Regions from separate parts of the Brachybacterium ginsengisoli genome, predicted to be linked through region 1. Evidence: predicted binding sites of a transcription regulator. Region 1 holds the regulator's gene; each other region holds the start of a gene.
What was found. Region 1 encodes HrcA, which represses chaperone genes, less so after heat shock. Its sites were predicted from a motif close to TTNGCACTCGNNNNNNNCGAGTGCNAA; they were not measured.
Positions count from the first base shown of each region.

Region 1 (3,271 bases):
CAGCCGGGGCAGCCGCTGCACGGCGGGCGCGGGGTCCGCGAGCAGCGTCAGGTCCAGCTCCTCCTTGCGGGCGCCGCTCACCTCGGCGAGGACCTGGCGGCCCGGGGCATCGGTGAGCAGGAGCTGCTCCCCCACCCCGATCCGGGCGACCTTCGCCGCATGGCGCCCCTCCTCGCCGCCGAGCACCAGGGCGTCGCCCGAGCGGGCGAGGGCCAGGGCGTCGTCGAGGATCAGGAAGCCGGGCGGCGTCGCGGGCACGTGGTGCTCCCGGTCCGGCTCAGAGGTCGCGCAGCCGTTCGCGGAGCTTCGCGAACGGACCGCGCTGGCCCTTGGAGCGACGGGTGGTCTCATCACCGCGCAGGGCGGCGAACTGGCGCAGGAGGTCCTGCTCCTCCTCGCTGAGGGACGAGGGGACGTCCACGTCGAGCACCACGCGGATGTCTCCGCGGCGCTCGCGGCGCAGCGGCGTGACGCCGAGGCCCTTCAGCGTGATCTCCTCGCCGGGCTGGGAGCCCGGGCGGATGTCCAGCTCCTGCTCGCCGTCGAAGGTGTCCAGCGGGATCGTCGCTCCGAGGGCGGCGGTGGTCATCGGCACCGCGATGGTGGTGACCAGGTCGTCGCCGTCGCGGTCGAACATCTCGTGATCGGTGACGGTGAGCTCGACGAAGAGGTCGCCCGAGGGGCCACCGGCCTCGCCGGTCTCGCCCTCGCCACGCAGCTGGATGCGGGTGCCGTTCTCCACGCCCGAGGGGATGCGCACCGTGACGGTGCGCTCGGCGGCGGTGCGGCCGTGGCCGGAGCAGCTGGTGCAGGGGCTCTCGATGACGTCGCCGTGGCCCTCGCAGGTGGGGCAGGGCGCCATGGTGACCATCTGGCCCAGCAGCGACTGGGCGACGCGCTGCACGTGGCCGGAGCCGTTGCAGGCGGTGCAGCGGGTGGGGCTGGTGCCGGGCTCGCAGCAGGAGCCGGAGCAGCGCTCGCACAGCTCCGCGGTGCGGAAGGTGACCTTCTCCTCGGTGCCGAACACGACGTCGCGCATCTCGATCCGCACCCGGCGCAGCACGTCGCCGCCGCGACGCTGGCGCGGGACGGGGCCCTGGCTGCGGCCGCGCATCCCGGAGGCTCCGGCGAACATGTCGAAGATGTCGTTGAAGTCGAAGCCGGCACCGCCGCCGCCGGGGAACCCGCCCATGCCGGGGCCGCCGCCCATGTCGTACTGGCGACGCTTGTCCGCGGTGGAGAGGGTCTCGTAGGCCTGGGAGACGCGCTTGAACTTCTCCGCGGCCTCCGGGTCCGGGTTCACATCCGGGTGGAGGGTGCGGGCGAGCTTGCGGTACGCCTTCTTGATCTCGTCGGTCGACGCATCGCGGGAGACGCCGAGCAGGTCGTAGTAGTCCTCGTTCACAGGGGTGGATTCCTTCGCGGGGAGTCGGTGTGGCCGGGCCGCGGCGGGCGGCGGGCGATGGGTGAGGCGGCGCGGGGCGGACCGGTCCGGTCCGCGGCGCTGCTATTCGAGATAGCGGCTGACGTAGCGGGCGATGGCCTGGACGGTGGAGATGCCGGTGGCGTAGTCCATGCGGCGGGGGCCGAGGATCGCCAGATGGGATCCCGAGCCGTAGCCGGCGCCGACCACCGAGGTCGAGTGCAGGGCCCGGTCCTCGAGCTCGGAGCCGATGCGCACCTCGACGGCTCCCGGGGACACGTGCATCTCGGTGAAGAGCCGCAGCAGCACCAGCTGCTCCTCGAGGACGTCCAGCAGCGGTTCGACATCGCGGGCGAAGTCCTGCGCGGAGCGGGCGATGTTCGAGGTGCCGGCCATCATGATGCGGTCCTCGGCGCGGCTGGCGGCCAGCGCAGCGAGCGTCTCGGCGACCTCGACGACCGCCGGACGCTCCACCGGAGGCAGGGACTCGAGGTACTCGCCCAGCGGTGCCGCGAGGTCGGTGACCTCACGGCCGGCGACGACGCGGTTGAGATGGTCGCGCAGCGCCACGTAGTACTCGGCCGGCCGGCCCGCGGTCACCGGGACGGTGCGCTGGTCGACGCGGCCGGACTCGAGGATCAGCACGACCAGCAGCAGCGAGTCCGCCACCTTGACCAGCTCGACGTGCCGGATCCTGGCCTGCCGACGGGCGGGGTACTGGACCATGGCGACCTGCTGGGTGAGCTGCGCGAGCAGCCGCACGGTGCGGGCCAGCAGGTCCTCGACGTCGCCGGCGTCCTCGAGCAGAGCGCGGATCGCCCGGCGCTCGGGGGCCGACAGCGGCTTGATCGTGGCCACGTGGTCCACGAAGGTGCGATAGCCCTTGTCGGTGGGCACGCGACCGGCCGAGGTGTGGGGCTGATGGATCAGCCCCTCCTCCTCGAGGGAGGACATGTCGTTGCGCACGGTCGCGGCGGAGACGCCGAGCTCGTGACGCTCCAGCAGCGACTTCGAGCCGACGGGCTCGCGGGTCGCGACATAGTCCTCGACGATCGCGCCGAGGATGTTGAGCTTGCGGGCGTCCGTCTCGCTCACCTCCTGCGCTGCGTCGTTCGAGGTCCCACCCTCCGGTGGGCCTGCCGGGCTCATGGTCCTGCGGGTCTCTGGCGGGTCCGGGGATCGTGGCGGTCCGCGGACCGCACGATCCGTGTCCCCTCAGACTGGCACTCTGCCGTGCCAAGTGCCAATCGTACGCCGCTCCGGCGTGCTGCGCCGAGAGGCGTTCGCCACGGGTGTACGGTGTCGCGCGTGCCTGCTGACTTCCCCGACCGGTACGGCCGCGACGTGCTGTCCGCCGGTCCGCCCGCCCATCATCGTCGCCGACCCGCCGCCCGGGAGGTCCCGGCGAGCAGGGACCTCGTCGTCGAGGAGGCGTCCACAGGTTTCACCGGGGCGATCACCCGTGTCGAGAAGATCGCGGGCGAGCTCGTGGTCGAGCTCGAGGACGGTCGCGGCGTGCGGCGCACCTTCCCCCTCGGCCCCGGCTTCATGATCGACGGGAAGCCGGTGGTGCTCCATCGTCCGGTCGCCGCCGTCGCGAAGGGTCCCGTGCGTCAGCGCTCCGCCTCCGGCTCCGTCTACGTCCAGGGCGCGAAGGCCCGCACAGCCCGCGCCTCCCGGATCTGGGTGGAGGGCACCCACGATGCGGAGCTGGTGCAGAAGGTCTGGGGGCACGACCTCCGCATCGAGGGCATCGTGGTCGAGCAGCTCGAGGGCGCGGACAACCTCGCCGAGCGGGTCCGAGAGTTCGGCCCCTCCCCCGGTCGCCGCCTGGGGATCCTGGTGGAC
Region 1 is NZ_CP023564.1:1,838,677-1,841,947, reverse strand. Features, by position in the region: gene CFK41_RS08150 (16S rRNA (uracil(1498)-N(3))-methyltransferase) at 1-258, opposite strand, end outside; gene dnaJ (molecular chaperone DnaJ) at 278-1,405, opposite strand; gene hrcA (heat-inducible transcriptional repressor HrcA) at 1,508-2,518, opposite strand; gene CFK41_RS08135 (DUF3097 domain-containing protein) at 2,732-3,271, shown strand, end outside.

Region 2 (3,271 bases), 1.1 Mb from region 1:
CGTCACCCTCGAGGGTGAGCGTGCCGAAGGTGTCCGCACCGGCCTGCAGCAGCGCGACGCCGCCACCGGCGACGACGCCCTCGTCCACAGCGGCCTTGGCGTTGCGCACGGCATCCTCGATGCGGTGCTTGCGCTCCTTGAGCTCCACCTCGGTCGCCGCGCCGGCCTTGATGACGGCCACGCCGCCGGCCAGCTTCGCGAGGCGCTCCTGGAGCTTCTCACGGTCGTAGTCCGAGTCCGAGTTCTCGATCTCGGTGCGGATCTGGGAGACGCGACCGGCGATGCGCTCGGCGTCGCCGGTGCCCTCGACGATGGTGGTCTCGTCCTTGGTGACGACGATCTTGCGAGCCTGGCCGAGCTGCTCGAGACCGGCGGTCTCCAGCTTGAGGCCGACCTCCTCGGCGATGACCTGGCCGCCGGTGAGGATGGCCATGTCCTCCAGCATCGCCTTGCGGCGATCGCCGAAGCCCGGGGCCTTGACGGCCACGGACTTGAAGGAGCCCTTGAGCTTGTTGACGACCAGGACCGCGAGGGCCTCGCCCTCGACGTCCTCGGAGATGATCGCCAGCGGCTTGCCCGACTGGATGACCTTCTCCAGCAGCGGCAGCAGGTCCTTGACGGAGGAGATCTTGGAGGACAGCAGCAGGATGTACGGATCCTCGAGGACCGTCTCCTGACGATCGGCGTCGGTGACGAAGTAGGGCGAGATGAAGCCCTTGTCGAAACGCATGCCCTCGGTCAGCTCCAGCTCGAGGCCCATGGTGTTGGACTCCTCGACCGTGATGACGCCTTCCTTGCCGACCTTGTCGAGGGCCTCGGCGATGAGCTCGCCGATGGCCGGGTCGGCCGCGGAGATGGCGGCGGTGGAGGCGATCTGCTCCTTGGTCTCGATCTCCTTGGCCTGCGAGAGCAGGGTCTGGGAGACCGCGGCCACGGCCTGATCGATGCCGCGCTTGAGCGCGATCGGGTTGGCGCCGGCGGCGACGTTGCGCAGGCCCTCCTTGACCAGGGCCTGAGCGAGGACGGTGGCGGTGGTGGTGCCGTCGCCTGCGATGTCGTCGGTCTTCTTGGCGACCTCCTTCACCAGCTCGGCGCCGATCTTCTCGTAGGGATCGTCGAGCTCGATCTCCTTGGCGATCGACACGCCGTCGTTGGTGATGGTGGGTGCGCCCCAGGACTTCTCGAGCACGACGTTGCGACCCTTGGGGCCGAGGGTGACCTTGACGGCGTCGGCGAGCTGGTTCATTCCCCGCTCGAGGCCGCGCCGGGCCTCCTCGTCGTATGCGATGAGCTTGGCCATTGTGGAATCTCTCCCGTGTGGTGTGGTGTCCACCCGACCCTGTGCCCGCGACGGACGAGCACCACCGCCGTGTTCATGTCCCACGGCGACGACACCCTCACGGGGCCGGAATGTTCGTGGCCGGCGCGACGGTGTGCCGTCGGCCGATCATGCCTCCGGGAGCGGGAGCTGGGCGCGCGGGGCGCTGTCACTCTCGTTGCCCGAGTGCCAGAACATCATAAGCACTCGACGGCGGAGAGTGCTAACTCTGCGCTGACGGCGGACAGCGTCGGGGGATCAGCCCTCGCCGTCGTCCGCGCCCTCCTCGGGCATCTCGACGGACACGAAGGTCACTGCGGCGTCGTACTCGTCGCTCTGGCGCGCCTCGCCGGCGCCGACGGAGTCCGCGAGGGCCTGAGCGGTGCCCGCATCCGCCTCGTCGCGGTAGAACACCACGGACTCCTCCTGGGAGTTGTCGGCGGTGGAGAGGCTGATGTCCTCCCAGCCGTCCTCCTCGAGCGCGGACTCCCAGGCTCCGGCCAGCCCGTTGATCCCGCCGGCGTTGACCACGAGCACGGGGGTGGACTTGTCCGCCTCGGGGGCGGGCTCCTCGGAGGGCTCGGCCTCGGTCGCCTCGGCGGAGGACTCCGCCTCCTCGGACGCGGCGGCGGTGGGGTCGTCGGCCCGATCGTCGCCGTCGCCCCCCATGCTCCCGATGAAGAAGAGGAGCACCACCAGCAGCACCGCGGCGGCGCCGATGATGATGATGTACAGCAGGTTCTCCCGCCAGAACGGCAGCTCGGCACGATGCGCGCCGTGGAAGGACACGGCGTCGGCCTCGTCGTCGAAACGGTCCGGGGGGTACGGATACTGGGAATCAGCCACGGACCCATTAAACCCGCTCCGGCGGACCCGAGCGGGGAGCACACGCCCTGGAACCCTGACGCTCACGCCACGCGGTGGCTTCCATCGGCGCCCGCGGCACCGGTTCCGGAGGTGCGCCGGCCGCGCAGGCGGTGCACGAGAGCTGGGGCGGCGCGCAGCGCGGACGGCTCGTCGAGCAGGGTGTTCAGCCGCACGTAGTACGCCACCTTGGAGATGCCGATCTCCTCACGGATCGCCCGCTCCTTCGCTCCGACGTAGCGGAAGGTCCTGGACTCCAGGTCCAGGATCCGACGATCGCGCGCGCTGAGCTCGTCCGCCTCACCGGGCGGACCGGAGGGGTCGGCGCACGGGAGCCGTTCGGCGGGATCTGCGGGCATGGAACGAGACTACGACCTGCGGCGGGCCTGGTCCGAGGGGCGCGCCGGATGCGAGACTGGGGTCATGCCGACGCCCCTTCCCGAGACCCTCTCCCCCGACTGGGCCGAGGCCCTGGCCCCCGTCGAGGGCCGGCTGCACGAGCTCGGGGGCTTCCTCCGCGCCGAGGTCGAATCCGGCCGCGGCTACCTCCCCGCCGGGGAGCTGGTGCTGCGCGCCTTCACCCGTCCGATGGCGGAGGTGCGGGTGCTGATCGTGGGCCAGGACCCCTACCCCACCCCGGGGCATCCGATCGGGCTGTCCTTCGCGGTGGCCCGCGAGGTGCGCCCGCTCCCCCGTTCGCTGGGCAACATCTACACCGAGCTCGAGAGCGACCTCGGGATCCCCCGCGCGCCGCACGGGGACCTCGGCGCCTGGCAGGACCAGGGGGTGCTGCTGCTGAACCGCGTGCTCACGGTCGAGCCGGGCGCGCCCGCCTCGCATCGTCGGCGTGGCTGGGAGGAGATCACCGAGCACGCTCTGCGCGCCCTGGTGGCCCGCGGCGGACCGCTGGCGGCGATCCTGTGGGGCCGCGATGCGCAGTCCCTGATCCCGCTGCTGGGCGATGTGCCGTATGTCGCCAGCCCCCATCCGAGCCCGCTGTCGGCCTCGCGCGGGTTCTTCGGGTCCCGCCCCTTCTCACAGGTGAACGCCCTGCTCGAGCAGCAGGGAGCGGCCCCGATCGACTGGCGG
Region 2 is NZ_CP023564.1:2,930,060-2,933,330, forward strand. Features, by position in the region: gene groL (chaperonin GroEL) at 1-1,300, opposite strand, end outside; gene CFK41_RS18240 (LytR C-terminal domain-containing protein) at 1,577-2,164, opposite strand; gene CFK41_RS13120 (DUF3263 domain-containing protein) at 2,227-2,541, opposite strand; gene CFK41_RS13125 (uracil-DNA glycosylase) at 2,606-3,271, shown strand, end outside.
Region 2: the regulator HrcA is predicted to act here: its motif matches at 1,485-1,511, upstream of groL (chaperonin GroEL).

Region 3 (3,271 bases), 980 kb from region 1:
CGCCCCGGGCGGTGCGAACCTGCTCAGCGGTGTGCCGAGCGGTTCACGACCTCATCGATCAGTTCTCGTCCTTGTCCTGCTTCTCGATGACGAGGGTCTCGGTGGTCAGCACCAGGCCCGCGATCGAGGCCGCGTTCCGCAGAGCGGAGCGCGTGACCTTGACCGGGTCGATGATGCCGGCGGCCACGAGGTCGACGTACTCGCCGGTCGCAGCGTTCAGGCCGGTGCCGACGGGAGCCTCCTTGACCTTCTCGACCACGACGTAGCCCTCGAGGCCCGCGTTCTCGGAGATCCAGCGAAGCGGCTCGACGACCGCACGGGCCACGGCGCGCACGCCCACGGCCTCGTCACCGGTGAGGCCGAGATCGTCGGCCAGCACGGAGGACGCCTGGACGATGGCGCTGCCGCCACCGGCCACGATGCCCTCCTCGATGGCAGCGCGGGTCGCGGAGACCGCGTCCTCGATGCGCATCTTCTTCTCCTTGAGCTCCACCTCGGTGTGAGCCCCGACCTTGATCACGGAGACGCCGCCGGCCAGCTTCGCGAGGCGCTCCTGGAGCTTCTCGCGATCCCAGTCGGAATCGGTGTTCTCGATCTCGGCGCGGATCTGCGCGACGCGATCGGCCACAGCCTGCTCGTCACCGGCACCGCCCACGATCGTGGTGGAGTCCTTGGTGACGACGACGCGACCGGCCTTGCCGAGCACCTCGGTGCCGACGGTCTTGAGGTCGAGACCGAGGTCCGACGTCACGACCTGGGCGCCGGTGAGCACCGCGATGTCCTGGAGCATCGCCTTGCGACGATCGCCGAAGGCGGGCGCCTTGACGGCCGCGCCCTTGAAGTTCCCGCGGATCTTGTTGACGACCAGCGTGGACAGAGCCTCGCCGTCGACGTCCTCCGCGATGATGAACAGCGGCTTGCCGCCCTCCACGACCTTCTCCAGCAGCGGCAGGATGTCGGCCACGGCCGAGATCTTGCCCTGGTGCAGCAGCACGTGGGCGTCCTCGAGGACGGTCTCCTGGCGATCCGCGTCGGTGACGAAGTGCGGGGAGATGTAGCCCTTGTCGAACTGCATGCCCTCGGTGAAGTCGAGCTCCATCGCCGTGGTGGAGGACTCCTCCACGGTGATGACGCCGTCCTTGCCGACCTTGTCGAAGGCCTCGGCGAGCAGGTCGCCGATCTCGCGGTCCTGGCTGGACACCGAGGCGACCGAGGCGATCTGCGCCTTGCCGTCGACCGGGATGGCGATCTCGCCGAGCTTCTCGGAGAGCGCGTCCACGGCCTTCTCGATGCCGCGCTTCAGGGCCGACGGAGCGGCGCCGGAGGCGACGTTGCGCAGGCCCTCGTGCACGATGGCCTGGGCGAGGACGGTGGCGGTGGTGGTTCCGTCGCCGGCCACGTCGTTGGTCTTGGTCGCGACCTCCTTCGTGAGCTGAGCGCCGAGGTTCTCGTAGGGATCCTCGAGCTCGATCTCACGGGCGATGGTCACGCCGTCGTTGGTGATCGTGGGGGCGCCCCACTTCTTGTCGAGGACGACGTTGCGGCCGCGGGGGCCGAGCGTCACCTTGACGGTGTTGGCGAGCTTGTCCACGCCGCGCTCGAGGGCGCGTCGCGCGTCCTCGTTGTACAGGATCTCCTTGGCCATGGATCAGGCCTCGATGATCGCGAGGATGTCGCGTGCGCCGAGGACGAGGAACTCCTCGTTGCCGTACTTCAGCTCGGTGCCGCCGTACTTGGAGAAGACGACCTTGTCGCCGACCTTGACGTCCATGGGCACACGGGCGCCCTTGTCGTCAAAACGACCGGCGCCGACGGCGACGACCTCGCCCTCCTGGGGCTTCTCCTTCGCGGTGTCAGGGATGACCAGGCCGGAGGCCGTGGTCTGCTCTGCCTCGAGCGGCTTGACGACGACGCGATCCTCGAGGGGCTTGATGGAGACCGACATGCGGCTCACTCCTTCATGAAGAGATGTGACTCTGCGTGAGTTCTTGGGTGGCGGGACCCGTTCCCGATCGTCGTCGCGGTGCCGACCGGGGTGGAATCCTCTGCGGCAGCCTCTGGCACTCTCGGCCGTCGACTGCCAACGGCGCAACTCTAGGACCTTCGCTGGCACTCATGCAAGGTGAGTGCTAAACCGATGGGTCGCCGGCATCCTCTTCCTGAGCTGACCAGCGTGCACGTTTCCAGCGGTCTGCCCACAGACTGCCGACGAAGGCGCCTGCGAGGGTCGATGCCCAGGGGATCCCCAGCCCGATCGCGAGGAATGCGCCGAAAGCGGTGTCGGCACCCGACCCCTGGGACACGACGACGTCGGGAAGCACCGTGTGCGCGAGGAGCAGCGCGGCCACGGGCAGCAGGATCATCAGGACCGACACGACCGAACCGGCCCTCGCCGCCCGCCGACGTGACCGACGAGGGGCCGTCGGCCCGATCGACCGGAGCGGGCCGCGCGTCGGCCGGGTGCGCGGATCGCCGATCTCGGCGTCATCCACCGCCGCGATGCCCACCCCGAGCACCGACAGCGCGAACGCCGCGGGGCCGACGAGTGCGAGCACGGGCAGGAGGGTGCGCAGCAGCGCGCCCGCCGCGGCCAGGTCCTGGGAGGAGGGCCGGTCCGGGAGACCGAGTCCGACGCCGAAGAGACCGGCGCCCAGCGCGGCGGCCTGCCATCCCACCACCATGGCGATCAGGAGCCACAGGAGGGCGCTCTGCGCGAGCAGCGAGGCGCGCACCTCGGGCCGCGCCTCCCGGGCCTCGACCTCCCGTCGGCTCTCCTCGAGGCGATGCGTACGCCGGAGATGTTCGAGCTGCCCGAGCTGGGCCTGCACTTCGACGGCCGCTCGCTCCTGCGGGGAGACCCAGCCCTCCCTGAGCTGCTTGAGCAGCGTGGCGATCGCCGTGCCGAGCACGGGCCGGGAGGAGAGGAGCCGCAGCGGGAGCAGCCGGTCCAGGGTCTCTCGCGGGATGGCGCGCACCACGGTGACCACACGCTGGATCTCTCCCGGCCGCGGCGCGACCGGGGTGACCTCGAGGTCGGCTCCGATGTCCCCCTGGCCCTCGTCGAGGACCTCGAGATGGCGGACGAGCTCGGCATGGCCCGCCGCGGCCGCCCGGTCGAGAGTCGGGTCCGCCAGGAGCCTGCGGAGATCGCCGATCATGCGGTGCGCCGCGAGATGGTCGATCCCCACCAGCTCGGTGCGGAGGCGCCGGGACCGCAGGGCCATGAGGACCTCGTCGAAGAGGTCCAGGACCACTCCTCCGGCGTCGCGCA
Region 3 is NZ_CP023564.1:2,820,050-2,823,320, forward strand. Features, by position in the region: gene groL (chaperonin GroEL) at 59-1,645, opposite strand; gene groES (co-chaperone GroES) at 1,649-1,945, opposite strand; gene CFK41_RS12625 (hypothetical protein) at 2,130-3,271, opposite strand, start outside.
Region 3: the regulator HrcA is predicted to act here: its motif matches at 2,058-2,084, upstream of groES (co-chaperone GroES).